4 regions of the Paenibacillus sp. FSL R5-0623 genome follow, and region 1 is predicted to be linked to each of the others. Evidence: predicted binding sites of a transcription regulator. Region 1 holds the regulator's gene; each other region holds the start of a gene.
The links. The regulator Rex, encoded in region 1, represses fermentation and respiration genes when NADH is low (regulators of the CRP and FNR family bind a similar motif). The targets are predictions, from matches to a motif close to TTGTGAAATATTTCACAA.

Region 1 (7,579 bases):
GGTTAATAGTTAATTGAACGTCATTGACTCCATCGTACTGGGTAACCATCTTTTCAATCGGATTCTGCACGGCCACCTGACGATATACAAACCAACCTCCAAACAACACAACGGCTGAAATGACGGCAGTTAAAGCAATAGGCAATACTTTTAGCTTCAAGTGAATTACCCCTCCCAGATTTTGGCCTAACCTACTGGCTTATTGGTATATACGAATATGTGCATATTGACTCCTGCGAGAATTTCGACAGGATTATTTGTTTTGAATGTAACTTTGAGTACATATCTGAGTATATCACATCGTATATACAATTTCGAAGGCGAAAATATGAATAAATTATTAATTTTAACTATTTAAATCAAAAATGTTTACAGACAACACAAAGAACCGGTTCAGTCGGATATCCGTCTGCCGGTTCTTTCATTTCTTTAATTCTCTAGTTATGTCACTCTATTTGTTCTAGCTGTTCGGGAGTGTGTAGATCAGGTCCACCTGTTCTCCATTGCTAAAACGATAAAAGCGATAGTGGTTATGCGTACCGTCTTTATAATACACTTGCCACACATATATTCCATTCACAACTCCGGGCATGATTCGTTTAATCTCACCGGCAGGAACTTCAGAACTGAAGCGATTGCGGATCTGTGCTTCGGACATGCCATTCTGCAGCAGCTCACTGTGTACAGCGTTTCCACCCTTAGCCGGTTGATTGTTTGCATCGAATTTAACCCAGACCATAACATCCTGATTATCCTTATTTTTGCCGATCAGGGTCCAGTAGATGTTGTCAGAGCCTTCTTTGTCTCCCCAGATGTACTTGCGCAATTCATCATAGGATGTAATGCCCAGTTGCTTCTGTGCTGCCTGTATAGCGAGCGCTTCTTCCTTGCGCTGGTCCTGCGTGACATAGACGTAATAACGCTGAAGTCCAAACAGAATCAGAACCAGTGCAAGCAGCGAAATCCATATCCACTTCTTTTTTTTCTTCAAAAGCCGAACTTCCTTTCCCTATGATGCTCTGTCCTGCAATTAACGAGCAAGCAGACCATCAAATGCCAATTGAGACTCACGCAAAATGCGTTCTTCATCCAGCGTCAGACATTCGCCGTGTTTGACCACTTGTTTTCCATCCACCCATACGTGCTCAACATCTTTGGCAGAAGCCGAGTAGATCGTATGTGAGATCAGGTCTGTATGTGGATAGAAATGTGCCTGTTCAATATCAAGAGCGATAAAATCAGCCTTCATGCCGACCTCAAGTGCTCCGGTATTGTTCAAGAAAATGGATTTGGCACCGTATGACGTTCCGAGGAGTAACGCTTCGCCTGCTGGCACAGCCGTCGGGTCACCAGATACACCTTTGTGGATCAATGCAGCCAGTCTCATTTCCTCGAACATATCCAGGTTGTTGTTGCTTGCCGGTCCGTCTGTTCCGAGTGACACGGTAACTCCTGCTTTCAGTAACGCAGGTACCCGCGCAACACCGGAAGCGAGTTTCAGGTTACTTCCCGGGTTATGGGATACAGCCACATCATGACGAGCCAAAATTTCAATTTCTTCGTCATTCAGATGCACCGCATGTGCAACCAGGGATGGACGAGAGAAAAATCCCAGTTTCTCTAGATGTGCCACAGGACGCAGTCCATAATCAGCCACGTTCTGCTCCACCTCACGAAGCGTTTCAGACATATGTGTATGGAGAGGAAGGTTTAGGTCATTCGCGACCTGTACAAGCTTCTCTATGTAGTCAGGAGGGCATGTATATGGGGCATGTGGCGAGATTACAGTTGTTATACGACCATCTGCCTGTCCATTCCACTCACGTGCAAACGCTGCCGACTCCTCCAGCTTCCGCAATTGCTCTTCTTCCGAGCACAGCCCGATTACACCACGTGCCAGTGCTGCTCTAACGCCTGATTGCTCCACAACTTTGGCAACTTGATCCATGTGATCATACATGTCCAGGAAAGCTGTAGTTCCGCCTTTCAACATTTCAAGCACCGATAGCGAGGTTCCCCAATATACATCTTCTGAAGTCATTTTCGCTTCCATCGGCCACATTTTTTCCTGCAACCATACTTGCAATGCAAGATCGTCTCCGTGCCCTCTGAGCAACGACATCGCTGCATGACCATGCGTATTGATCAGACCCGGCAGGAAGAACAGTCCTTTTCCATCTACTTTGGTACTATTTTTGTCTTCATCCGGCAATGTCTCACCAATATGCACAATCTTGTCATTCTCAACAACCATGTATCCTTGGACCACGTTCCATGTTGTGCCGCCTTCATTAACGGCAAATTTGCCGTTGTGGATTACCCATCTATTTGTTGTCATCTTCCTCGTCGTCCTTTCCAGTCTCCAAGTAATAGGCCAAACTAAGCAGATCCGTTGTAAAGTCAGCATGGTGAATGCGGATATGCGGCGGTGTTTTTAGAATTGTTGGTGCAAAATTAAGGATCGCTTCGATTCCGGATTCAATAAGCTGATCGGCTACATTTTGGGCTTCCGTATCCGGAACCGTGATAATTCCGATGCGGATGTTATCCGTTTTAACCGCTTCCGTCAATTCATCCATTGGTTTTACCGTCAAACTGTTGATTTGACTACCAATCTTCGGTCCATATGCATCAAATACAGCAACAATCTTCATGTTGTCTTTCAGATATGCGTTGTAGTTGGACAAGGCTTGACCTAGATTACCCGCGCCTACCAGAGCTACATTAATTTGCTGATCGATCTTGAGAATGTGACGAATTTTCTCGATCAAATAGGATACATCATACCCGATCCCTTTACGACCAAAATCACCGAAGTAAGCCAGGTCTTTACGAATTTGGGCCGGATTCAGATCCAGCCTCTGTCCAAGCTCTTGAGAAGAAACAGTAGCCACCTCACGCTGATGCAACTCGTTCAAATAACGCAAGTATACAGGCAGACGTCGTACCACCGCTTCCGAAATTTTATCCGATTTCATTCTTGCTCCCCCTTACCAAGGCCACGATAAAATAATAGATGAAAAGATGAGCATTCTGTATAAACTCAAAGATAAACGTGACATTTTATACAGAATGCTCCTTGTAATTTAGGTTATAAGTTCTTGCGTGCAACTGCTTAAATCGGATACGGGAATATCTAATAAAGTTTAACGCCAAACAATAGTGTCATGCAATGATGTAACGAACAAAACAACCATTATTTTTGTCCATTAGCAGGTTTTTCCAACCACTCAGTAATTCGTGGAACCATTTGCTCCGTGAGCATATGCTCCATTTTGGGACCAGGTAATGAATATAAAAAGAATTTACCATAGTACGCTTCAATCACCCGTGTATCATAAACAATGACAATTCCTCTATCCTTTGCTGTACGAACCAATCGGCCAAATCCCTGTTTGAAACGAATAACCGCTTGTGGCACAGACAGTTTCATGAACGGATTTTTCTTCTGTTCTTGAAGCAACTCACTCTTGGCTTCCACTAACGGATGATTCGGTGGCTGGAAAGGCAGTCGCACAATAGCGAGACAGGTTAGCGCCTCTCCAGGGATATCTACACCCTCCCAGAAGCTGCTAGTGCCCAGAAGTACCGTTGCTTTGGCATCTTGGAACCTGCGAGTCAACTTGGATCGGCTTCCACTATCCACGCCTTGCCCAAGTAACGAGATGTCGTTACCAGAAAGAGCTTCTTTCAGCGGATCATAGACCTGTCGCAGCATCTTGTATGAAGTAAACAGAACCATCATGCGTCCCCGCGTAGCAATTGCCGTCTCTGCGAGTGATTGCACCAGCATATTAACAAAGTGCGCATCACCCACACTTCCCTTCACACTTGGGAAATCACGCGGAATCACCAGAAGTGCCTGATCGCGATAGTTGAAAGGTGATGGCAGCATAGAAGTTAACAGCCGATTATTCTCGGAAGCTTCCTGCAAGCCAAGCTGTTCAATCATGAACTGGAATGACTTATCCACAGAGAGCGTAGCCGATGTAAGCACAACACTTTTCTTTTTGTCAAAAAACAAATCCTTAAGCTGTGCACTGACATCTACAGGTACGGCATACAGCTGGAGAGATTTACTTCGGAACTGGCCGCTAGCTTCCATCCAGTATACCGTTTTGGCATCATCCATGCGCATGAAGAAACGTAGATTCTCCTTCAATGTGGTCAGATCTTTCAACAATCCTGTAATGTCCGTGATCAGACTATCCGATTGATAATCATCCTGATCCTCTTTCACCTCAAGCAGCAATTTGTCCCCTTTGCGAACCAAATCACCCAGAGTCACATAGATCTGGTTCTCCAGATCCTGCAACTCCTCCCATTTTGCCGGTTTCTGAGATGCTTTCAGACGCAGTGAAAATTGCCCCGTCTCTCCCGGTGAAGCATCACTCCGTTCAGGCAACAGACCGAACAAGGCATCGCTCATACGATCCCACAGTTCCTTGACCTCAACAGCCAGCGGGAACATCTGATCCACCATGGAGCCCCATTGCACTGAATTTTCATGCCCGGATAACTGGGAACGAAGCATAGGCAGCTGACCATTCCGACTGTCTTTAAACAGGCGGGTCAGTGTATGAACCAAGGTGAAATATTTCATATGCATTCCAAGATGTTTACCAGCGACATCCTCCAGATGATGTGCCTCATCGATCACAAGACTCTCATAGGCTGGCAGCAGCTGATGCGCGGCTTTCACATCCGTAAATAATTTGGAGTGATTGGTGATTACGATATCTGACAACCCGGCCTCATGTTTGGCACGATGGTAGAAACATTTGCGGAACCATGGACATGATCTTCCCAGACAAGACTCAGATTCGCTCTGTACCGTCTCCCAGAAGTCCCCTCCGCGTCCGCTAAGGTTAAGTTCCTCATCATCTCCGGTTTCGGTCTGCGTAAGCCAGACAATCATCTGAGCTGCTGTGAAATAATCCTCTTTAGGTGTGGCGAATTCACGTTTATTGATTTTGTGTTCAAATTTGCGCAGGCACAGGTAATGTCCACGTCCTTTGAAGACAGCGGCTTTAAACGGGAACGGAACCACTTGGGTTAGCATCGGAATGTCTCGCTCTCTCAATTGCTCCTGCAGATTGATTGTATGCGTGCTAACCATAACTTTCTGTTCTTGCTTCACACTTTCGTAAATAGCAGGCAAGAGATAACCCAGAGATTTACCAGTGCCTGTTCCTGCTTCGATCAAGAGATGTTTCTCTTCATCCAGGGCTTGCCTTACACTACTGAACATCTGAGTCTGCGCTTCACGCTCCTCGTAATGATCCAGCGTATCCTTCAGGTTCTCCCGAACCTGGTCCATAAACTGTTCGAAGCTTACACCATCAAGGGGGTTAGCCTCCCGCTCATCGCGTGGTGCACCAATATCAGTCCAATCACTTACATTAAGAGCAAGCTGACGATAATAGGTATGTCCGTCTAGGTCCTGAATCGGCTCTGCTTCCTTCTCACTGCGCATTCCGTCCAAAAACCAACCCAAATCACTGTCTTCTGGTGAAAACAGGTCACTGAGGCGCTGAATCGTTATGAGCGGTAATTCCTTTAACTCATCCAGACACTTGAGCAACACATAGGCTGTCGCCAGTGCATCACTGTCTGCCTGGTGAGGGCGATCATGTTGAAATCCAAATTCGGAAGACACATAACCGAGTTGATAAGAACCCAGTGATGGGAATGTAATCTTCAGAAAATCAATCGTGTCCAGAATGCGGCCAGTGAACGGCAAATAACCGCAACGGTCGAGAGCATTCTGCAAAAAGTGAAAATCAAAAGCGACGTTGTGTCCAACAAGCACCACATCATTAAGCAGCGGAACCATCTCCATCATCATCTCTTCGAGTGAAGGAGCGTCCGCCACATCTTCATCGGTAATACCCGTTAACCCCGAAATAAACGGGGGAATCGGTACACCAGGGTTCACATAAGAACTATATATTTGAGTTATGCTGTAGTCATGATCTATGATGGCAAGTCCGGCCTGTATAATCTCACCGTCGGACTGCGTGCCGGTTGTTTCGAAATCCAATACGGCAAATTTCATTGCAATGTACGGTCCCTTCCATTCCAGTCTATGTTACAGCATAGCAAAAAAAAGGGGATTTGAAAATTAACTGACAAAAAAGCGGTGTCCCCGCCGCTATGCCAAAGGAGGGAACACCGTTTTTTGTCGCCGAATTCCCGCTTAATGAAGGGTCGTCAGCTGATTAGCATATTGCAATTTTCCCCTGTTCAACCTGCAAGCTTCCATGTTGTACAGTGGTTCGGTCAATGTCGGGTCATACTGAAGGGCCTGTGCAAAGAGTGCACATGCAGCTTCGGGATTCGCAAGCTTGGCTTGAATACAGCCCAGGGCGTTACATACAAGCCCTTTTAAGCGAGGTGAACCCTTAAGGTACATGATCTGCTGCAAATGTGTCCCGGCTTCCGCCATTTGTTCCAGGTTCAGATAAGCCAGCGCCAGGTAAAAACGAGTCAATGCACTCTCCGGATGGTCGGTCACAACCCTGGAGAACTGCATGATCGCCTGCGGATACATCTGTAATTTGAAATAACCCTGACCTCGACTGAAACATTCCAGATGGAGTTCAGGCAGGGCGGTAACAGCTTCCTGTTCCGGCTCAAGGGAAGCCGGCTTATCCATTTCCTGCTCCCTTACCTGGCTCATCTTTTCTTCAAACATCAGCCATTCATCCAGCATTCCGTCACTCATCCGCTTAAGCAAATTCCACTTTTGCAGCAATTCCTGTTTGTTCAGGCCTTCAGCGGAAGGATAGCTCTTGATAATTTCATCTAACATGTCGTTCATTTCTGCGAAAACATGCTGGAACATCGATGCATCCCCACCCTTGAAAAAATGGATTAGTGCAGTGACCTGTACTCATTTTTTGCTTCAAGGGCCGATTTCATTCTCCTTACCAGTCGATTACATAATTGTTGCGTGGACTTCCTGTTTCATCGTTTGTACAGGTTTATTCTGTCCATCTACAAATACAACGGTTGGTTTGTGAGTATTTGCCTCTTCTTGCGACATCATGGCGTAAGAAATGATAATGACGTTATCTCCAGGCTGCACCAGACGTGCAGCTGCGCCGTTAAGACATATGACCCCGCTTCCGCGCGGTCCTGGAATCACATAAGTTTCCAGACGTGCACCATTGTTGTTGTTCACAATTTGCACTTTTTCGTTTTCCATCAAGTCGGATGTTTCCATCAAGTCTTCATCTATGGTAATGCTACCCACATAGTTCAAATTGGCTTCCGTTACCGTAGCCCGGTGGATTTTGGATTTCATCAGTGTTCTAAACATGGGACAGTACCTCCGATTTTTGCAACCTTATATTGTCAATCAATCTTGTTTTTCCGAATTTCACCGCAAGTGCGATGAGCAGATCGTCACGTCCTTGAACTTCTTCCTGATCTGCGAGCGGCTCCAGACTTGGAAAAGCCTGAATCTCGGCGTAGTCGATAACAGCAAGCGGTGAGCTTGCAATCTGCTCGCGCAGAATACGACGGATATCTGCGGCGTTTATAGCTACACCTGTATCTGCCGCTTCTTGAGCTG
Region 2 (7,579 bases), 2.7 Mb from region 1:
TACGGCGCTTCCACCAAGTCATCAGGTGTTGTCAAAATCATTAAGGATCTGGATGTATCCGTTGAAGGACGGGAAGTTCTGATTGTCGAAGATATTATCGACAGTGGACTTACACTCAGCTATCTGATTGAACTGCTAGAAAACCGCGGTGCCGAGTCGGTGCGTGTGGTTACGCTGTTCGACAAGCCTTCAGGCCGTAAAGTTGAGTTGGAAGCTCATTACACAGGCTTTGACATTCCTGATGCGTTCATCGTTGGTTACGGTTTGGATTTTGCGGAGAAGTACCGGAACCTACCCTATATCGGGATTTTGAAGCCGGAAGTCTATAGTAGCTAATATCCTGCCCGACCCAAGCCTTGAGCTGTTCTTGGCTTCTGTTGAGAAGCCATGTCGGGCTATGTTAAAATAATTAAAGTGTCTCGAGAGGAGGTAGGGGATGAATCGGTTCATCCGGAATTCTGGTTTTTATTTGATTCTTTTTTTAGTTGTGGTGGGGATAGTCCAGTTCGTCAGCAATGGCGGCGAAGCCACCGATAATCCTAGATATGATCAGTTGCGTGCAGCGATCAAAGCCAACAATGTCTCTGAATTGACGGTTCAATTCAACGGTCAAACGTATCTCGTGACCGGTCAATACAAGAAGGCACCTGATGGCGCCAAATCAGAAAATTTCTCAACGTATATTCCTCCTACGGATGAGGCAATTAGTGAGCTTGTAGCTGCAAGTGAAACTAACAATTTCCAATATCATCAGGAGCCAATGAAAGGTGACAGCATCTGGTTGACGTTGCTGACTTCCTTTATTCCTTTGATCATTATGTTCCTGCTGTTCTTCTTCCTGTTTAATCAGGCTCAAGGCGGCGGCGGTAAAGTAATGAACTTTGGTAAAAGCCGTGCTCGTCTCTACAACGAAGAGAAGAAGCGGGTTACATTTGAAGATGTTGCGGGTGCTGACGAAGAGAAACAGGAACTTGTTGAGGTTGTAGACTTCCTCAAGGACCCTCGGAAATTCGCAGCAGTAGGTGCTCGGATTCCTAAGGGCGTATTGCTCGTAGGGCCTCCAGGTACTGGTAAAACGTTGCTCGCTCGTGCCGTAGCCGGTGAAGCGGGTGTACCATTCTTCACTATTTCAGGTTCCGACTTCGTGGAAATGTTTGTCGGTGTCGGTGCATCACGTGTACGTGATTTGTTTGAAAATGCGAAGAAAAATGCCCCATGTATCATCTTTATCGATGAGATTGATGCTGTAGGACGTCAGCGTGGTGCTGGTCTCGGTGGTGGTCACGATGAACGTGAACAGACACTCAACCAGTTGCTCGTTGAGATGGACGGATTCGGAGTTAACGAAGGTATTATCATCATAGCCGCAACAAACCGTGCAGATATTTTGGACCCTGCCTTGCTGCGTCCAGGACGTTTTGACCGTCAAATTACGGTTGACCGCCCTGATGTAAGAGGTCGTGAAGCTGTCCTGAAAGTACATTCCCGTAATAAACCGCTGACCAAAGATGTGAAGATGGATATTATCGCGAAGCGTACAACAGGTTTCTCTGGTGCGGATTTGGAGAATCTCTTGAACGAAGCGGCATTGCTTGCAGCGCGTCGTAACCGTAAAGATATTTCCATGAAGGAAGTTGACGAAGCGATTGACCGTGTCATCGTTGGTACGGAGAAGAAAAGCCGTGTCATCAGTGATCGCGAGAAACGAATCGTTGCTTATCACGAAGCAGGTCATACCATTGTAGGATACTTCCTCGAACATGCTGATATGGTACATAAAGTGACCATTATTCCGCGCGGACGTGCGGGTGGATATGTAATCATGTTGCCAAAAGAAGACCGTATGCTGGTTACCAAGCAGGAACTGCTGGATAAAGTAACCGGACTTCTCGGGGGTCGTGTAGCTGAAGAATTGTTCATCGGAGAAATTGGTACTGGTGCATACAGTGACTTCCAGCAAGCGACAGGTATTGTTCGCAGCATGGTTATGGAATACGGTATGAGTGAGAAATTGGGACCTATGCAATTCGGAAGTTCACAAGGACAGGTATTCCTTGGTCGGGATATCGGTCATGAACAGAATTACTCGGATTCCATTGCTTACGAGATTGATCAGGAAATGCAACGCTTTATCAATGACTGTTATGAGAAGTGTAAGGACTTGCTTGTTAAACATTCAAAAGAGATGCACCTGATCGCTCAAACTTTGCTTGAGGTTGAGACATTGGAAATGGATCAGATCAAGCAATTGATCGAAACAGGTTCTTTGACTCCAAAAGCAGAGAATGACAATGATGGTGAAGGCACACCAACTGAAGGCGGAGAACCAATCATCGACACTATCGGTGATGTGCGTGTTCGTATTCAAGGTAAAGATGAAACGCCTGAACCGCCAGCCGGAGATATTCCAAACGAAGCTCCGAATCTGGAAAAGGGTAATAACAATAACCCGGATGATGGCGGAACGAAGCCAACGTCTTAATGCACAATACATCTGGCTATGATAGCAGGTGAAATCAAGAGAGCCCTAGAGGCTCTCTTTTTTTTATCCATTATTTTAAAAGAGGATAGATAAAGATAAACGGGAGTTAGATGGCGAACCAGTTAGCAAACAGGTGGTTACAGCGCTGTTCCGGGCCTTTTTCATTTATTGACAGAGTCGTGAACGTTGTGTAAATTAGTTGTTAAACCGCTTGTGATTCGTTTCTCAAGCGAAGATAACGACTTAGGTTAGCCCACGAAACAGCGCATGACGCTGTCCCGATAAAGGAGAGGATCACAGGTGGAAGCTCTGGCTTTAGAGCGCAAGGCTGAGATGAACCGCGAGCTGCGTGAGCGGCTTATGGTGTTGAAGAAGGAACGTAATGCCATTATTCTTGCCCATTATTATCAACGTGACGAAGTACAGGAGGTTGCCGACTTCCGTGGAGATTCGTTTCTGTTAGCCCAGAAGGCAGCACAAACAGATGCGGATGTGATTGTTTTCTGTGGTGTTCATTTTATGGGTGAAAGCGCTAAAATTCTTGCGCCAAATAAAACAGTTATTATCCCGGACGAGCGTGCGGGCTGCCCAATGGCAGATATGGTGAATGTGGATGGACTACGCAAATTGAAAGCACAACATCCTAATGCCAAGGTGGTTACGTATATCAATTCCTCGGCAGAGATCAAGGCAGAAACTGACATCTGTTGTACATCGGCGAACGCAGTCCGGGTTATTCAATCGGTGGATTCCGACGAGATTATCTGGGTACCGGATAAAAACCTGGGACATTATGTGCAGCAGCATACAGACAAGAAAATGATTATCTGGGAAGGTTACTGCAACACTCACGATATGCTTACAGTCAAAGATGTGGTGGAGATGAGAGCCAAGCATCCAAATGCAGAGTTTGTTGTCCATCCAGAGTGTCGCCCTGAGGTTGTGGAAATGGGTGATTTTGTAGGCAGCACAACAGCTATTCTGGAGTATTGCAAAAATTCATCAGCGAAGGAATTTATCGTAGGTACCGAAGATGGTACAGGATATCAGCTTCGTCTGGATAGTCCGGATAAACAGTTCCACTTTGCTACCAAGTTCCTCGTATGTCCCAACATGAAGGTAAACAACTTGAAGAAACTGGTGAAATGCCTGGAAACGATGAAGCCACAAATCTACGTTCCACCGGCCGTTGCCGACAAAGCCAGAGAATCACTAGAGCGCATGTTGTTGGTAAAGTAGGATGCGCTACTCTTGCTCCAAGACAGGTGAATAACATGATACCGCAATATTTAGTTGATTTTGATCTGTCTGCGCTACCCACGGTAGAGACGGATGTACTGGTTATAGGCTCAGGGATTGCTGGTTTGTTTACTGCCATTAAGGCAAGTGAACAACAACGTGTATTAATGATCACTAAGAAGTCATTACTTGAAAGTAACACCAGATATGCGCAGGGAGGCATCGCTGCGGTTATTGCTGAGGATGATTCACCTGCTTACCACTTGCAAGACACACTTGTAGCAGGAGCGGGCTTATGCCGCTCCGAAGCGGTAGAGGTATTGGTGAATGAGGGTCCGGACGGAGTGAAGGAACTGATTCGTTTGGGTACTTTATTTGATCTGGAGAACGGCGAGTTGGCGTTGACGCAGGAAGGTGCGCATAGCCACCGCCGTATTTTGCATGCCAACGGAGATGCAACGGGATATGAGATTGTACGTGCGCTTGCTGTTGAAGTGAATGAGCATCCCGGGATTGAAGTATGGGATGAGCATTTTGTTGTTGACCTGATTACAGATCGAGGGGAATGCATTGGCGCTCTGGTTCAGAAGGATGACGGATCGCAAGTGTTTGTGAAGGCACAGGCAACCGTTCTTTGCTCTGGTGGGGCAGGACAACTGTACCGATACACGACGAATCCGGATGTAGCTACTGCCGATGGTGTAGCCATGGCTTATCGGGCTGGGGCTATTGTTCGTGACATGGAATTTATCCAATTCCACCCCACCTCTCTTTGTTACCCTGGGGCCCCGCGCTTCCTTGTGTCAGAAGCCGTACGTGGCGAAGGAGCATATTTGCGCAATGTGAAGGGTGAGCGCTTCATGGATCGTTATCATGTCCAGCTTGAACTGGCCCCACGCGATATCGTGGCACGAGCGATTGTTAGTGAGATGGAGTCCACCAACAGTACCTTTGTGTACTTGGACATTACACATGAACAGCCAGAGATGATCAAGCATCGGTTCCCTACCATATATGAGACTTGTATGCGTTATGGATTAGACATGACAACGGACTGGATTCCGGTTGCACCTGCTGCCCATTACATGATGGGTGGAGTGAAAACGGATTTAAGTGGAGAGAGCAGCATCTCCCGATTATTTGCTTGTGGCGAGGTGTCTTCTACAGGAGTGCATGGAGCCAACCGTCTGGCAAGCAACTCCTTGTCAGAAGCGATTGTATTTGGGCGGAGAATTGTTGATCGTATTCAATCTCTACCTGCGCTTGGTTTATTACAAGCAAGAGGGGCTGCGCCTTCATCTGTGGACATGAATAACATGAATAGCAAGATCATGAAAGAGCAAAAACCTATATCTGAAAGACGTTTACGACTACAGAAAATGATGGTTCGTCAGGTAGGCTTGCGCCGGAATGGTGAGGACCTGCAGAAGGCCATGGACAAGCTGCAACAGGAATTGCAATTTTTTGATCAGACACTCACTCATAAGGAAGAGTTGGAGTATGCCAACCTTCTGACCTGTGCCTGGTTAGTTACCAGCGGGGCATTACACCGCGAGGAGAGTCGGGGGGCTCACTATCGTGAGGATTTCCCGGCGCGTGATGATATCGTGTGGCAGAAGCATAGTCTGCAGCAGCGAGAACAAGCGATTGTGGAGGAATTGATGTCATGATACTGAATGGATATAATGAAGGGCTTATCGAATCAATCAAAAACTGGCTTCGTGAAGATGTTGGTGCAGGTGACGTCACAACAAATGTGACGATCCCGGCAGGCAACCAATCCAAGGCCATTATACACGCCAAAGACAATGGTATTATTGCAGGCATGATCGTAGCTGAACTTGTATTTCAAGTCGTTGATCCTGATCTTGTATTTACACCGAAGGTAACAGACGGCGACAAGGTTGCCCATGGCACGATTTTGGCCGAGGTAGAGGGAAGTACACATTCACTGCTTACGGGGGAACGACTGGCACTTAACTTGCTGCAACGTATGTCCGGAATAGCTACGCGTACGCGTGCCTACGTGGATGTGCTGGATGGTCTTGAGACCAGGCTCGTGGATACACGTAAGACAACGCCGGGCCACCGATTACTTGAGAAATATGCGGTGCGCGTGGGTGGCGGAGCGAATCATCGATTTGGACTGTACGATGCCGTTATGATTAAGGATAACCACATCAAGGGTGCAGGCGGAATCACCGAGGCGGTACAGCGTGCGCGAACCGTTATCCCACATACGATGACGATTGAAGTAGAGACTGAAAATCTGGAGCAGGTGAGAGAAGCCTTGCAAGCCGGGGCAGATATCATTATGCTGGATAACATGCATCCAGAGCGGATGCGTGAAGCAGTTGAACTTATTCGTGAACAGGCTCCTCATGTGAAGGTTGAAGCATCCGGTAACGTGTCTCTTCAGACCATTCGTGGTATTGCAGAGAGTGGTGTGGATGTAATTTCGGTTGGCAGGTTAACCTATTCCTTTGAGAGCCTGGATATTAGTCTGGATTTAAATGAAAAGAAAGAGGGGTGAACCTCTTTGATTCTAGTTGTAGACGTGGGGAACAGCAATATGGTGCTCGGCGTATATCAAGGCCGGGAATTGCTGCACCACTTTCGTCTGAGTACATCACGTCAGTCAACAGTGGATGAATACGGCGTATTGATTTATAATTTATTTCATATGTCCGGCATCAGGGCAAGTGACATCGAAGGTGTCATCATCTCATCTGTGGTTCCGCCACTGGTGAATGTAATCGAAGCGATGTGTGAGAAGTATGTAGGCAAAAAAGCTTTGCTCGTTGGGCCTGGTATCAAAACTGGCTTGAACCTGCGATACGAGAACCCTCGTGAAGTGGGTGCAGATCGTATTGTTAATGCAGTGGCAGCCGTTGAGAAGTATGGCGGCCCTCTCGTCGTGGTCGATTTCGGTACTGCAACGACTTTTGACTGTATTGACGAGAAAGGTCACTACCTGGGGGGAGCTATTGTACCTGGCATTCAGATTGCCACTGAAGCGCTCTATGAGCGGGCATCCAAGTTGCCTCGTATAGAGCTGGAGAAACCTAAAAAGGTCATTGGCCGTAATACTATTCATGCCATGCAAGCGGGTATTATATTTGGCTATGCAGGCCAGGTAGATGGTATTGTAGAACGTATTCGCGAGGAGATGGGAGCGCAGCCCCGAGTTATCGCGACGGGTGGTCTCGCTACACTTATCGCAGAAGAAACCCGTAGTATAGAGGAAGTTGATCCGCTGCTTACGCTTGAAGGGCTGCGTATTATATATGAGCGGAACCGAGAAAGGTGAGCATAGTGACGGCATACAGCGGGCTGAGATTACAGCTTAAATGTTGTGCCGTTTTTCTGTGTTAATACTATTATGGCGATACGCCAAAGGAGGCTGAATGACTTGGAAAACAACAACAAGCATGACCGGTTAATTCGTGGTACAGCAATGAATGGAAAGGTAAGAGCCTTTGCTATCCAGACTACGGAACTGGTTGAGGAACTACGCAGAAGACACGATACGTTTCCCACGGCTACAGCTGCCATGGGGCGTACGGTTACAACAGCAGCCATTATGGGTGCAATGCTCAAAGGTGAAGAGAAGTTAACGGTACAAGTCAACGGTGATGGTCCCATTGGACAGATTGTAGCTGACGCCAATGCGAAAGGCGAAGTACGAGGATATGTTTCTAATCCGCATGTACATTTGCCAAGTAATAGTGTGGGAAAACTGGACGTTGCAGGCGCAGTTGGAACGGAAGGTTTCATCAACATAACGAAGGATTTGGGACTGAAAGAGCCATATCGTGGCAGTGTGCCTATTATTTCAGGAGAACTGGGCGAAGATTT
Region 3 (7,579 bases), 350 kb from region 1:
TCTCAATTGGGAGATCTTGAATATTCATAGTTTTATCCTTTCTACTATCTCATGCTCTTTCTGATCATGTTCTCGTCGATAATTCCGCTCTAAAAGTACAAATCCCATCCCATAATAAAAGCAGCAAATAGGAAAGCCGACATGCCAGACATGATGTATACCGCCTTTTGCTTTTTACTATAGCTTCTTTTCAGCACTTTGTAGAACAACAAGACAAGATACACCACAGCTAGAATCACATAAACCAGGTTCAAGAAGAGATGTATGCGCAATGAAGAATAGGGGGAGAAGCCTAAGGCGCGCATGAACAATAGGATCGTATTCAAAATGAATGCCAGACTGGCGATATTAATGACAATATGATATTTATCAAACCCTGTACCGGGTCTTTCCCAGTTTTTTAATTTGTATTTGGATAACCGAATAAAATAGCCAATTATCGCTCTCAAACTGAGCAGGATCGCTATTGCAAGAGCAATAAAAGATGCTTTGATCAAGTTTATCGTTAAGTTGGATACGGGCAAAAAGTCATTATAAGGGATGGAGGCCTTCTCAACAGCACCGTTACTCTCAACAACATTTGCAAAGTTACTAAGGTCAAATGTGGTATATTTCTGTAGACTTAACATCGAATATGCCTTCGTAAAACCGGAAACGACCCGTCGCGCAGGCAGATAATATCCTCCACTCTCAGATTCAACTGAATTCGTGCTGAAACTACTTCCAAACACCTTCTGGACAAGACCAACGTTATAAGCCATTTCATTTGACTGGTTTGTCATGACTACTAACCCAAAATTAGACTCCGGGTCAAAAACAAATTTACTTGAAAATCCCGCCGTACTTCCAGCGTGTTCCAGTGCAGGCACCCAGTATTCCACTTCAAAGAAGCCATGTGCAATTCGTGGAGTTGAAGTCCCATCGTAATATAGACTTGTTGACAGCATCTCGTCTAAGGTGTCATTGTTCGCAATTGATAAATTACTACGATCCACCGGCATTAAGGCTGCAAGAAATCTAGCTGCATCCTCTGCTGTGCCCATGGCGCCCCCCGCAGGGTACAAGCTTATGTATGCTCTATTCTTAGGGATGAGTTTCAGATTCGTAGTGTATCCCTGAATCTCGTTTCTTCGTTTCAAGACGTTTAAATTATCATACTGTGACGGGTGAATCGAAGTGTCTTTCATATTCAGCGGTTTAAATATATGTTCGTTGACATATTTGTAAAAGGGTTGTCCGCTTTGTAATTCAACGATGTAAGCAGCCATAGCCGTACCATAGTTTGAATAAGCAACAACACTCCCAGGTTTATCGATCTGCCTTGGTTCAAATTTTTGTAATGCTTCACCTAATTCCACAATATCACTCTCGGATGAATACCATAAGTCTATCAATCTATCTTCCCATCCTGCGTTATGATGCATAAGGTTCATTAGGGTAATGGGAGCATCGTATTCAAGATTCTTTAGAAATCCTTCCGGCAAATAGTCCTGAATATCGGTATCCAAATCAAGCTTTCCCTGTTCTACAAGCTGCATAACACTCGTCCAGACCAATAGTTTAGAAGTTGAACCCCATTCAAATACAGTAGAGGTGTCTGCCTTTCTCTGTTGCTCAAGATCTGCGTATCCATAGGCCTTATTCACAATAGTCTCACCGTTCTTGATAGCTACAACCGAAACGGCAGCGGTATTCTTCTGATTCGTGGCCACATATGAATCAATCGTTTCCTCTAACGATAACAACGCAATTCTGGAGGGCGTAGTCTCTACATTCTCTACCTCAGCGTTTACAGGTACCGCACATGTCGTAATGATGAATGCAAGTATCAGAACACAAGCGATTACTTTATTAACATGGTGATATCTTCGATTAATCTTCATTAGCCACTCTCCTTTATCGTTCTAATATAGTTTTCGTTCCTTTATCACAAAGGTTACAGGGAGCATCTTTGCTTTATTAGCAAAATCATCATTTTACAGTTGCATCAATTATCAAAGTAACATTTTTTAAAAACAAGTCTATCCTCTTCTGCAGCAACACATTTGTGGATGACAAAAGTTGTCCTTTGGTATCCCAAAACAAGCCATTGGCTTAATAATACTACGTTTATCCATGTCACCTTCCTCCAAACTAAGAGTCAATAAAACAATTCCACATTTTGATTAATTTACCTTAATTATTTCTATAATAACCCATGCTGCAATATTTGCGAAGTGAATTTAAAAGCGCATACATTTCTCTCCAAATCAAAAAGAACCCTCCCGCAGGAGCGTTCTCTGTGAATGATTAGCCTAAGCGTACATCAGATCCATATACCCGCGAGTTACATCTTCACCTTCGGCTTGTTCGGGCTGGTCTGCTTGTGCGTGTTCTGCCATGCAAGCCTTCACTGCTTCCTCTGTCGTACAACGATTCGCATCGTCACATGTGTAGCATAATTGAAGCATATATCTGGTTAATTCATCCGCCTGCGTGAATTGAGTTTGACCGTTGGTTCTCATCTTCATCACTCCTTCTCTTGTTGAGTTAAATATATCACCTTCTAGTGGATTTATTTGTGATTTATTTCACAAACTAAGCAAAAAAAGAAAAGGAACTCTTCTGGCTCCTCTCCTTTCTCCTATCTATTCACATCGATAACACTGAACGTTTATAGTACTTTCCAATGTACACCGCCATCTACCGTTTGCAGTAACAGCGATCTTTTGGCATCTGTATTTTCAACCAATATCCAGCCAAGCTTGGGAGTAACCATCTGCATCTTCACAATCTCCGGATAGTCTTCAAGAATTTTCTCCAGTACACTGCTTGCAGGAAGAACGCTCCATGTTTTGCCCGCATCCTTGGTGTGGTAGGTTATGCCCTTTTGCATCGCCCAACCTTCCGATGCGTTCAGAAATACCGGTGAAAGGTTACGATTCGGACCCGTTTGTTTGTTTAAAGTGAAATTGGACAGCTTCCAGCTCTTTCCGCCATCAGTGGTAAAGAATCCATTGAATGTCGTGCTCTCCCCTTGAGAACAGGACATTGACATCCAGGCTGACTGCGCTTCACGTCCAAAAAATTGTGGTGAACTAACACTGAAATTACCACACCCGTTGAATTTGTTTCGATCAAAGAAGGATGGTCCTGTATTCCAGCTCTCACCACCGTCTGATGTTACATATAACTTCGGTGTACCGAACTCAAGCGCTGTTAAGAAACCATGCTTTGGATCCGAGAATGTCATCCCCATGGTGTATCCACGTTTGGAAATTTCTTCTGCTTCCTGTTTGCCATCTTCATCACTGGATAACATCCGATTCCAGGTGATTCCACCGTCCTCGGTGAAGTAAAGTTTCTTGTCCTGTTTACCAATAGCGGTATCGACCGTGGTGAGAATCCAGCCTTTTTCAGGAGATACAAATGAGATCGCAGTCACTTTATCCGTCTTGGACAGAGAAGACAGGCTCCAGGTTACGCCCCCATTGTTGGTGCGAAGCACCATGGTATCTGTTCCACCCATGCCTTCACGAACAATCCAACCATGTGCACGATCTACAAAATAAATGCTTTGTCCATATTTAGGGTTAGCCGGAAACTGTACATTTTCCGAAGGTGAAATATTGGTCCAGGTCTTTCCCTGATCCTGAGTGTAGTACAGGCGCAGTGCATTCCGCGTCACACCCCACGCCAATCCTCCGTTGTCATTGAGCAACTGAAAATCGGTCAAACGGGTCTGTATTTGGTACTTGGCCATATCTGCAGATTCTGTACTGTTCACAGGGGGAACGACAGTTAATGTCTGCCCTGTATTCCCGGCGTCCTCCTGCTGCTGCGGAGGTTCTGCTTCCGGAGGTTGATCTGAGTCGGTGCATGCAGCCAATACAGCTGCTATACCTATAGACAGCAATGCTGTCTGCGCGATTTTAATCCATTGCAAACGCAAGTGGGTTCCACCTCTCTCATCCAATATACAGGCGCGCATGCCTGTCCTATGGCGTTTTATTTACGATTCATCAGAATCCACTGCTCCTATTCTACCACAAACCTTATGTAAAAGGCTCATTGCCGACTCATGGTTGGCCCGCTCCCTTTTTCCAGCTCATACTCTGGGCTATAGGTCGCACATTTATTACCATTAATTTCATCCTAAACTGTTTTTCGACGGAATAATTGGTAAAAAGACATGAAATGTGAACTATTTTATAGACAACACTCGCTTTATATTCTCTAATCCCTTAATATGGATGGGAGTATAACCCAAAAAGGAGATGATATGAACATGACAAATAGTGCAGCTCTGAAACCAAGTCGTGTCGTGATTGTAGGCATGGGTGCGGTGGGAACAACAACGGGATACACGCTAATGCTGAGACAGCGTTCGTCCGAGTTGGTATTTGTGGATGTGAATCATGATAAGGCAACCGGCGAAATGCTGGATATGAACCACGGTCTTCCATTTACGGGAGGCGTGAAAGTATGGGCTGGCGATTATTCCGACTGCAAAGATGCAGATATCATTATTATTACAGCCGGTGCTTCCCAGAAGCCGGGCGAAACCCGGATTGATCTGCTGAAGAAAAATGCAAGCATTTTCAAAGATATTATTGAGCGTATTACTGAAGTGAATTCTCATGGTATTTTACTGATTGCAACCAATCCTGTAGATATTTTGTCCTATACTTCGTGGAAACAAAGCGGATGGCCTGCTTCCCGTGTCATCGGTTCAGGTACATTGCTCGATAGCGCACGTTTCCGTTACCTGATTGGCAAGAATAAAGGGATCGACCCGCGTAGTATTCACGCACACATTATTGGTGAGCATGGAGATTCCGAAGTACCGGTATGGAGCCTGGCTAACGTTGCAGGAACAGATCTGGAATTGGATGAAGAAACACAACAGGATATCTTCGACCGTACCAAAAATGCGGCGTATGAGATTATTAATGCCAAAGGAGCGACTTCCTATGCAATCGCCCTTGCTCTGGACCGCATTGTAGCTGCAATTCTCGGCAACGAAGGCTCCGTTCTGAACGTATCCACTTACCTTGAAGACTACAATGGTGTATCGGATGTTTATCTCGGAGTTCCATGTGTTGTCGATCGCAACGGTGTGCGCGAAATTCTGCCTCTTCCGCTGAATGAATCCGAGAAAGTGGCTTTCCAGGCATCTGCTAACAAATTAAAAGAACAGATCGCTGGATTGGAATAATCCACGTATAAAAAATAACCACCTGTATTCCTGTATTAAGGAGTATCCAGGTGGTTATTAGCTATCTAAATTTCATTTAGTTTACATAACATTTATTCCGTTAAGGTTTTATCTTTGAACATTACTAATTACCAACTCTCCGTTACTCTAAATACCACATTAACTGTGTTCGAGCCTGGACCACCAATGTTCGATACAGCTAAAGTTACAATCTGATTTTCCGGAAGAGTGAAATCCAAAAGTTCTGAAGAGGCCAATATTCTGGTATTCCCTGCTGCCCCTCCTGTAATGCCTTGAAACACCACTTCTCCACCTGTAATTGTTGTAGAGGTATTGTTGACCAGCAGTGCGGTCTCGCTATCAGGAATGATCGTTGTAGCTGTGGGATAATTAACAAAAGCTCCATTTAACGTTCCTCCCACAAGCACTTGGTAACTTAGATCTACGGTTGAAATCACATTAATTTCTTCCAAATTCACCTGAACCGAATTCGTTCTAGCCGAACCCGCTGGAAACACAGCTTTTCTTGTAAATGAAATTACGGGTGTTAATGTTGATGTAACATTAGTTATTCTTCTTCTTTCGGAAGTTACTCTATAGGTTGGTTCATATTTTCCGATAATACTATATTGTCTTCCACCCACAAATATACTATAAGCAGCACCAGTTCCATTATTAGCGACTTGTGCTCTTAACGGAAGATTTGGATCAACAAAGCTTGTTTGACCTGTTGGGGAGAATCGATGAACGGTAACTACCTCTTGGGCTAACGTTACGGGATCAGGGATAACCACTCTAAATTCGATCACTCCGTAACCATACCATGTAAATACAATTTGGTATATGTTCCCTTTTGATAAGTTTAGTGTAGCTCCGCTTGGCCCTGTCCCGTTTAATGGATCTACATTCCATAAGCTTTGAGGAACTGTCGTATCAACTCCTGCTCTTCGTACGGTTACAAACACCGTAGTACTGTTCACTCCAAAAAAGGCTCCGTTTTGAGTATCAAATAATCCCCATTGCGCCACTTGGTTACCTATTGGCAGAGAAGGAATTCGGACCCCTATCCCGGCCTCTCCTGCATAACCTGGTTCATATCGTCCTCGTAATACACTTTCTAAAATGGCCGAGTCTACGCCACTGGCAGTGTTGCTCAAATTATACTCAGTCGCGTTATTTGTAACCGTGCCAGCCCCAGTATTCGTAACTGCATCTCTAAGGATCGATAAACCATACACAGAAGTTAACTCCACAATTGGAGTTTTTTGTACTACACGCAGCTCATCGAATTGCGAACTGACATTTGGCCCAATATTGGAGATGATAATATCTGACAATGTTTCTCCTCCTTTGCAGAAAGAGGGAGAAGAAGTGAATATTCTTCTCCCCGCTTTTATTGACTACCATTCTTCAGTGACACTAAAGGTTGCGGTGACAGAATTCGTACCACCACTTAAGTTAGCTACAGCCAGCGTGACAAATTCAGTGTCTGGTAATTGAAAATCCAATAATGACGCAGAAGCTAAAATTCTGGCACTTCCTTCAACGCCAGCTGCTAAGCCTTGTAGTAGTACTTGACCTCCAGTAATGGTCGTTAGCGTACTATTTACTAACAGACCTGTCTCCGAGTTTGGAATATTCGTCGTAGCCGTTGGATACGTTGCAAAGGCTCCATTAATGGTTCCGCCTAATATGATCTGATAGTATATATCGTCTGAGGTTACAAGGTCGATTCCTTCAAGTTTTACACTGACTGAATTCGTTCTGCCTGAACCTGCCGGGAAAGTTGCTTTTCTTTGGAAGGCCAAAACCGGTGTCAGAGCCCCAGTTGCAGTTACGGTTCTTCTTTCAGAAGTAATTCTGAATACCGGACTATATCTGCCCAAAATGCTATATTGTCTTCCTCCAACAAATAAATTAAGTGCAGATGCTGTTCCACTATTCGAAATTTCAGCACGGAGAGGAAGATTAGGATCGGCCAAGCTTGTTTGCCCGCTTGGTGAGAATCGTTGAACGGTAATTACTTCTTGCGCTAAAGTCGTAGGATCAGGAATAACAACTCTAAACTCAATGACCCCATAACCGTACCAAGTAAATAAAATTTGAAATATATTCCCCTTAGCCAGACTAAGCGTAGCTCCGCTAGGACCAGTTCCATCTAATGTATCCACGTTCCAGGAAGCCTGAGGAATAATCGTGTCAGATCCTGCTCTTCTGACTGCTATAAATATTCCGTTTGCCACACTCTGGCCAAAAAACAAACCATTTTGGTCATCAAAAAGTCCCCATCTCACCACTTGTGTTCCTGTAGGGGCAACAGGCAATCGTACACCGATCCCTGCTTCTCCAGCATACCCTGACTCATACCTTCCCCGTTCTGAG
Region 4 (7,579 bases), 900 kb from region 1:
CACAACATTCGCCCTTTGCCAAATGCTCTCTTCATTCAGTTCCTTCACCGGAACATCGTTTAATCGTATGTCGCCAGACGTTGGTGCACGCAGCTTGAGTAACAGATCGATAATCGTTGACTTTCCTGACCCGCTCGGCCCAACAATCGCTGTTTTGGAGCCTGCTGCAAGTTGTAGGGATAGCTCCCTCAGCGCCGGTCTCCATTCCCCTTCATATTGGAAGTTAACACTGGATAGTTCAATCGAAACCGCCTGATCGGCTGAAACTTCACCGCTTGGCTGAACAGGTTGCACATCAGAGGTCGGCACTGTTTCCGCCAGTCGCTGAGCAGCATGTTCACTATCCTGCTTATATAGAGGTAATATAGCCATTGCGGCAGCTTCTTCGAATACGGTCTGCGTGGCCAGGATCAGCATGGCGAGGAATACACCGGCAAACGCTCCATTCACAATTAAGAAGGCACTGAGTGCTAACACACCCCATGTAACAAGATACGTCACAAAAACGTGCATGGATTGCCCGCGCAACAGGTGCGAAGCGGCTTGTTTCTGTTCCGTTGCCAATGCAGCGGAAGCCTGCTGAAGCTGTTGCTCACGCTGTTCCAATTGGCCGTACACTTTCAAATCCCTGAAACCATACAACACTTCGGTTACTTCCGTGGAGAGTACAGCCCGTTGCTGACGAACACGTCCATGTATTTTTCGCTGACCCAACAAGACAATACCCGGTACAACAAATGCCGTGATCAGCATGCCTAGTACTAACAAACACGCAATCCAGATTGAAAAGGCTGAAGTGAACAGCATGGTAGCCAAAAATACCATAACAACCATGATGGGTGGATACGCGACCCGCAAAAAGTAATTTTGCAAGCTTTCCACATCACCTACAATCCGTGCAAGCAGATCCCCGCTTCGGTTTTTGTTCAATATACCTGGCGTTACCGGGATCAGTTTGGCAAAAAAGGACGTCCGCAAGCGGCTCAGCATGGAGAATGTCGCCCTGTGGGAATACAAGCGTTCTCCGTAACGACTTGCCGCTCGAAGGAAACCGAGCAGTTTGACCATGGAAGTGAGTACAATTAAGGTATACAGCGGTGGCGCAAATACCGTTTGCGATATCATGTAGCCGCTCGCGGAAAAGAGAGCTACCCCTGCTATGCCGGCGATAAATCCGCCCAATATCGAAAGCAAAATATCATTGCGCTCCTGAATCATCGCCTTTGACAGAATCGTCAGCTCATTCATGCTATTCCTCCTTTCCGTTGAAAATCCACCATCTCCGTATACTGAGGCAGGCGCGCCAGAAGCGCTTCATGATTTCCCGAATCCACCAATACCCCATCCTCCATGAACAAAATGTTGTCCGCATGTTGAATTGTGTATAATCGGTGAGCTACCGTAATCATCGTCGCCGTTTTACCCAACGCTGCAATGGATCGTTGCAGTACCCGCTCGGTGTGCAGATCCAGTCCAACGGTGGGTTCGTCGAATAAAATAACAGCTGGTCGCTTCAGAAAAGCACGTGCCAAAGCAAGTCTTTGCTTTTCCCCGCCAGACAGCCCCCGGCCACCTTCACCAACAAACGTATCCAAGCCCTGCTCCAATTGAGCAACAACGCCAGCAAGCCCTGCTTCCTCTGCCGCCTGCTCAATTTCAGCTCTGGAGACGTTCCGACCCGCGCCAATCGCGATATTTTCGGCAAATGTACCTGCAAAAATATACGGATGCTGTGTAATATAGCTAACACGTTCAAACCATGCAGCCTCATCATGTTGCGAAAGCTGGCTTCCGTTAACCAGAACCGCTCCCGAATCTGGTTTCAGCAAACCGGCAATGAGATGAAGCAGCGTGGTTTTACCTGATCCACTTTTGCCTACAATCGCGATCTGTTCTCCTGGTCCAATCGAGATCTGTCCTGTCTCAAGTCCAAAGGAATCAGGTGTGTACTGGAATCGGACATCATTCAGTTCAATGGTTGGTGGCATTGATATCAACTCGGCGAGAGGGGCGTGTACCCCAGTCTGCTGCACGATCTGATCATTAGTATCACTGGTATGTGTGGCCTTCTCAACATTCTCATGCTCGCTTGGCATGCTCTTGATACTTGTTTCCTCAAGCATTTGTTCCACCTTGCGAATCGCCCCCATACTGGTTCGACCGCTGTGAAAAGCAGTTCCCGTATTCTTCAACAGACTGTAAAACTCAGGGACGAGTAACAACACAAGAAAGGCTGTATGGAAGCTCATCGATTTGAACACGAGTAACTGGATAGCCAGTTCAAGCGCGACGATACCAATGCTTAACATCACGATCGATTCCAGCATAAACGTATTTGTAAATGCAATCTTCAAAATGCCCATGGTGGCATCACGATACCCCAGACTGCTGCGTTCAATCTCCTGTTGCTGACGTTTAGCCCGTCCGAATATTTTTAACGTAACCAGCCCTTGAAGCGAATCCAGGAATGTACCGGAAAACTCGGCAAGTTGCGCGTATTTCTCTTCTGATTTGTTCTTTGTCTGGAGCCCAACCAGGATCATGAACAGCGGGATAAACGGTGCCGTAAACAGCATAATCCAGCCTGTGTTGGCGTGCTGCGTAAACGTAACAACCAGAATCAGAATCGGGATCATCGCAGCTTCCATCATTCGAGGCATATATTGACTGAAATAACTGTCAGCCTCATCCACAGCATCCAAAGCAACGCTGACCTTTCCTCCCGTCTGCCCACGAAGGGTTGAAGGCATGGAAGCGCGGGTCAGATTTTGCAACACAGATGCTCGCATATTCGTCTTGGCACGGGCTGCCATATGCAAGCCCACTTTCCCATTACCATACGACAACAGTGAGCGTACAGCCATAACAACCAGTAATAGGCCAAGCAACAGGATCACTGATGAAAAGGAAGCTTTCTCAACAAAGATTCGCTGGACTGCTTCAGCCACCAAGGTGGCCTGGCTTATAATAGCTACACCAAGGGCTAGCGAAATGATCGCAAGGAGAAGTCTGTTTTTTCGTTGTAAAGACATTTGCTGCGAGATCAGATTGGATTTGGCTCTCCTCTTCATTGAACGCTCCTCCTTTATTTTTTCCCTTTCACATAATCCGCATCAAATAGGAACAGTTTGAAGACCAGAATCAGAGAAGGAATTAACAGACACAGACCACCGATAAACACTACGACGAGTGCAAAGCCCATTGCAGGTGATGTGGCGCTGCTCTGAATCGTGATGTATGGATCAAGAATGTAAGGATATTGCCCAATCCCGTAAGCGAAAAAGGCTGTGAAAAATTGCAGCATGATACATATAAAAGCTAAACCGTAACGGCGTCCGTTATATAACAGCCACATGGCGATCATGAAAAACGCAACGGAAAGCGCCAGTAGCCACCATAAATCCATCATGTTTTGAAAATGACGCTCATTGTGTTGACCCAAATATATAAATGCAGTCAGCGCGAGAATAATGGTCGGTGTGCTCCAGAACAAAGCATAGTTCCGCATCAGTTTCAATGCCGAATGATCCTCTGCCCGAGAAGCGTAAAATGTGAGAAATGACCCGCTAATGAACAATACGGATACAATTGCCAGTCCAACGATGCTCCATGATAACGGATTGGTAAATAACGCCCAGTAATCTAGGGAAACGGTATCTGCCTGCTTCAAAATAAAGCCACCTTCAGACAATGTTAGTGCCACAGACAATGACGCTGGAATAAGCAACCCGGTAGCCCCGTATAAAAACAGATATACGATGTTATTTTTGGATCCATAGTTCTCAAAGGCGTAGAATGAACCACGAATAGCAAGTAAAATGACGGCAATACTTCCCGGAACAAGCAGCGCAGAGCCATAATAGTAAGCGGTATCCGGAAAAAATCCAACGATGCCAATATAGAAAAAGACAAAAAATACATTGGTGATCTCCCAAACCGGTGATAGATAACGGGAGATCAGACGATTAATCAGGTGATCCTGCTTTGTCAGGCGTGCATAAAAGGCGAAAAAACCTGCTCCAAAATCAATGGAAGCTACAATCAGATAGCCGTATAAGAACAGCCAGAGTACAGATATACCAATCAATTCATAACTCATCAGGCCTGATCCCCTTTCTTGGCTGATTGTTCATGCTTCTCTTTCAACCATTTCTCCATCTCAAGCTCAGCAGGATTATTATTGAACAGACGTCTCAATACGAGAACACAGATGACGCCGAGCACGATGTATAGAAGCAAGAACACGAAAAATAAAATTCTTACACTCGGTGAAGAAGTAGTGGCCTCTTCCACTCGCATATAACCTCGGATGATCCATGGCTGCCGCCCGATCTCTGCATAGAACCAGCCCATCTCAACGGCCAGAAAAGCGAGCGGTGCACTGAGTGCAACCATACGAAGCATCCACTTGTTAAACTGATTACGTTTCTTCCAAAACACAAACAGGAAATACAGAGATGAGATCGCAAGCAGAGCGAATCCGATTCCAGCCATTAGATCAAACAAATAATGCACAAGTAAGGGCGGGTGTTCATCTGGTGGAAATTCGTTCAGCCCGGTTACCTCGGCGTTAAAGTCTCCAAAGGCAAGGAAACTGAGCACCTTCGGCAAATGTAGTGCGCCTATAATTTCATGTTCAGCATTCAGCCATCCCAAAAAAATCAAATCCGCTCCGCTTTCCGTCTCGAAATGCCACTCGGCAGCTGCGAGCTTCTCCGGCTGATGCTCAGCCAAAAACTTGGCAGATACATCTCCAGCTAAGGAATTTAATAAACTGAATACCAGCACAACGGCCATCATGAGGTTCAGGCCTTTTTTGTGGTAGGCGGACACTCCTTTTCTCAACATCGCAAAGGCTGCTATTCCTGCTAACAGGGCAGCTCCTGTCAGATAAGCCGAGCTTAATACATGGAACACTTTGGAGAACGTCGCCGTATTCAGCATCGCTTGCACGGGGTTCACTGCCATGAATTGACCTGCTTCCATGACAAAACCTTCAGGCTGGTTCATGAATCCGTTCACTGTTGTAATAAAAACAGCAGACATGCCTGCCCCGGCGACAATTGGGATGGTCAGCAACCAGTGGATATACGGATTTTTGAACCGATCCCACGTATACAAGTAAATTCCCAGGAAGATGGCTTCAAAAAAGAATGCGAATACTTCCATAAATAGTGGCAGTGCAATGACATTCCCGGCCAGCTTCATAAAATTCGGCCATACCAGGGCCAACTGTAGTGATATCGCTGTACCTGTCACAACACCAACCGCCACAGAAATGACAAACCCTCTGGACCACCTCTTTGCCATAAGTATGTAATGGTGATCCTTCTTCCGAATGCCGATGAACTCTGCAATAGCAATCATCAAAGGTACGCCGACACCAAGCGTTGCAAAAATAACGTGGAACCCGAGCGTCAAACCAGTCACTAGCCTGCTCCATAAAACCGTATCAATAGCCATTCTTTGTGTTGCCTCCTTTCAAACTCTGTTCAATTTAGAAACATTCAATATCAGATTTGGCCAAGCTCAATGCAGAGTTGCGAAAAATTTCACAAAGTTAGGTATGACGATATCTTGCCACACCTATAATGCGTTTACTCCTGTAGGCCCCCGATAATAAGAAGCATTGGGTGCCTATTAAAATCTGATATTGATGCACTTAATGTACCAACCAAGCCTATTAATCAAAATTATTATATCTTTATTTTTACCTAATTCAATCAAAGACACGGCTTCTACCCTAAACGTTCAAGAAAGGATCAACTCTTTCTGACAACTTGGTGAAAATCAAAAAATACACCCAATGGAGCTATTGATTCATTGGGTGTAAACGTGTTATTGCAAGGCAGATTCTCTATTTTACTTGCTTCCTTGCTCCGGACTCACCAAACCTGCCTCGCGACGTATGCTCATGATGATCAGTGATGCAGCTAATACCGTAAGGATGATTCCAAGCATCTGAAATCCTGTCACATTGAATGTATCCCCCATAACAATTCCAATCAATAACGACGATAAAATGGTCCCCAAGTAGCGTGATGTATTAAAAATACCCGATGCCACTCCAATCATTTCTTTCGGTGTGCTTTTAAACAGTGCTGCTTGCATGCCGACCGCGTTTAGGCCGTTACTTATTCCAAATAAAGCTAAAGCAACAATGATTATGAAGATTGGAGAAGTTTCATTCATAACAACGATTAATATAGAGCCAAATGTCATTAAAGAAGCGGATACGATCAGAGCTGGCCGTGATCCTGATCTGTCAATCCAGCGCCCTGCAATCGGAGCAATAATGACTGAACATAACCCCAAAGCTAGCATACTCATTCCTGTATGAACTTCATTGAGATGTCGTATCTGCTTCAAATACGTAGGAACTCCAAAAAATAGTGCGTAAAACAGGATATTTACCAGCATGTATTGCACATTCACCCAAGTCATCTCGGGATATGTGGCAAAGGTTCGCAAAGGGATGAAAGGCGTGGCCGCTTTTAATTCATGTCGAATGAACATAACGAGTGCGATTAACCCGATCGCTCCTGTCAGCAGATGCCATGTTGAAATATCTCCTGTGGAATTTACTGAACGTAAACCGATGAGCAGAGTTACCAAGGCTACCGTAAACATCAGGATGCCTGGTGCGTCAATTAACGCAAGCCATTTCCGAATGGATATGTCACCAGAGATAGACGGGGATTGCTCGTCCTTCGGGATTGTTTTCCAGGCGAACCAAAAACTTGCCATGACAAACGGAATATTAACGATGAATATGCTATGCCAGTCCCACCAATGAATCAATACTCCACCAATAAAGGGCCCGATCGCAGCCGCTCCAGAAAGGAATATAGCCAAGGTGGACAAGGCGGAGGCTTGCTTGTCAGTCACGTTAATTCTGACAATCGCCATTCCGACGGCCACCATCATGCTTGTGCCAATCGATTGAATGATCCGGAATACGATGAGCCACGAAAAACTGGGAGACCACGGAGCTAGCATGGACGATACAAAAACAATAATAAGACCCATGAGGAAGATCTTCCTGCGGCCAAACAAATCACTACACTTGCCCATGACGGGTTGAGCGACAGCACTGGCAATGTAAAATGATAAAATAATCCACGAGACGGCTGTAAAATTAAGTTGATACACTTGTTGTAACCTGGAGATTGCCACAGAAATCATGGAGGAATTCAACGGATTCAACATAATTCCGAGTCCAACAGCTAACATCAATCCTTTATTTCGAACGTTCATGGGTGCATCACTCCTTCTTCTGCTGTCATCTTACTTGAAAACATTCATTTATTCCAACGCATTATATGTTATGATTTGATGAACTAGAAGGAATGAAGGAATGGTGCAAATGGAACTTCTTCAACTAAAATATTTCCTGACGGTGGCCCGATGCGAACATGTTACGGAAGCTGCGGGAAAGCTGCATGTCACGCAATCCTCCCTGAGCAAAACGATACAACGATTAGAGGACGACCTCGGAGTCCCTTTATTTGATCGAATCGGGAGAAAGCTGCGATTAAACGACTTTGGAAGAACATTTCTTCAGCGAACTGAAAAAGCC

Region 2: the regulator Rex is predicted to act here: its motif matches at 2,694-2,711, upstream of nadA (quinolinate synthase NadA).
Region 3: the regulator Rex is predicted to act here: its motif matches at 4,177-4,194, upstream of MKY92_RS17325 (L-lactate dehydrogenase).
Region 4: the regulator Rex is predicted to act here: its motif matches at 5,541-5,558, upstream of MKY92_RS14965 (cytochrome ubiquinol oxidase subunit I).

The regions. Positions count from the first base shown of each region.
Region 1 covers NZ_CP150233.1:4,309,958-4,317,536, forward strand. The annotation lists gene MKY92_RS18780 (hypothetical protein) at 1-160, opposite strand, end outside; gene MKY92_RS18785 (DUF5590 domain-containing protein) at 461-991, opposite strand; gene MKY92_RS18790 (amidohydrolase) at 1,031-2,338, opposite strand; gene MKY92_RS18795 (redox-sensing transcriptional repressor Rex) at 2,325-2,978, opposite strand; gene dinG (ATP-dependent DNA helicase DinG) at 3,197-6,058, opposite strand; gene MKY92_RS18805 (tetratricopeptide repeat protein) at 6,200-6,823, opposite strand; gene panD (aspartate 1-decarboxylase) at 6,941-7,324, opposite strand; gene panC (pantoate--beta-alanine ligase) at 7,317-7,579, opposite strand, start outside.
Region 2 covers NZ_CP150233.1:64,572-72,150, forward strand. The annotation lists gene hpt (hypoxanthine phosphoribosyltransferase) at 1-336, shown strand, start outside; gene ftsH (ATP-dependent zinc metalloprotease FtsH) at 437-2,482, shown strand; gene nadA (quinolinate synthase NadA) at 2,783-3,721, shown strand; gene nadB (L-aspartate oxidase) at 3,757-5,391, shown strand; gene nadC (carboxylating nicotinate-nucleotide diphosphorylase) at 5,388-6,254, shown strand; gene MKY92_RS00335 (type III pantothenate kinase) at 6,261-7,031, shown strand; gene hslO (Hsp33 family molecular chaperone HslO) at 7,104-7,579, shown strand, end outside.
Region 3 covers NZ_CP150233.1:3,960,285-3,967,863, forward strand. The annotation lists gene MKY92_RS17305 (phosphotransferase) at 1-28, opposite strand, end outside; gene MKY92_RS17310 (serine hydrolase domain-containing protein) at 90-1,883, opposite strand; gene MKY92_RS17315 (hypothetical protein) at 2,295-2,504, opposite strand; gene MKY92_RS17320 (YCF48-related protein) at 2,654-3,931, opposite strand; gene MKY92_RS17325 (L-lactate dehydrogenase) at 4,268-5,197, shown strand; gene MKY92_RS17330 (hypothetical protein) at 5,326-6,534, opposite strand; gene MKY92_RS17335 (hypothetical protein) at 6,598-7,579, opposite strand, start outside.
Region 4 covers NZ_CP150233.1:3,413,899-3,421,477, reverse strand. The annotation lists gene cydC (thiol reductant ABC exporter subunit CydC) at 1-1,248, opposite strand, end outside; gene cydD (thiol reductant ABC exporter subunit CydD) at 1,245-3,071, opposite strand; gene MKY92_RS14970 (cytochrome d ubiquinol oxidase subunit II) at 3,086-4,099, opposite strand; gene MKY92_RS14965 (cytochrome ubiquinol oxidase subunit I) at 4,099-5,463, opposite strand; gene MKY92_RS14960 (MFS transporter) at 5,863-7,257, opposite strand; gene MKY92_RS14955 (LysR family transcriptional regulator) at 7,367-7,579, shown strand, end outside.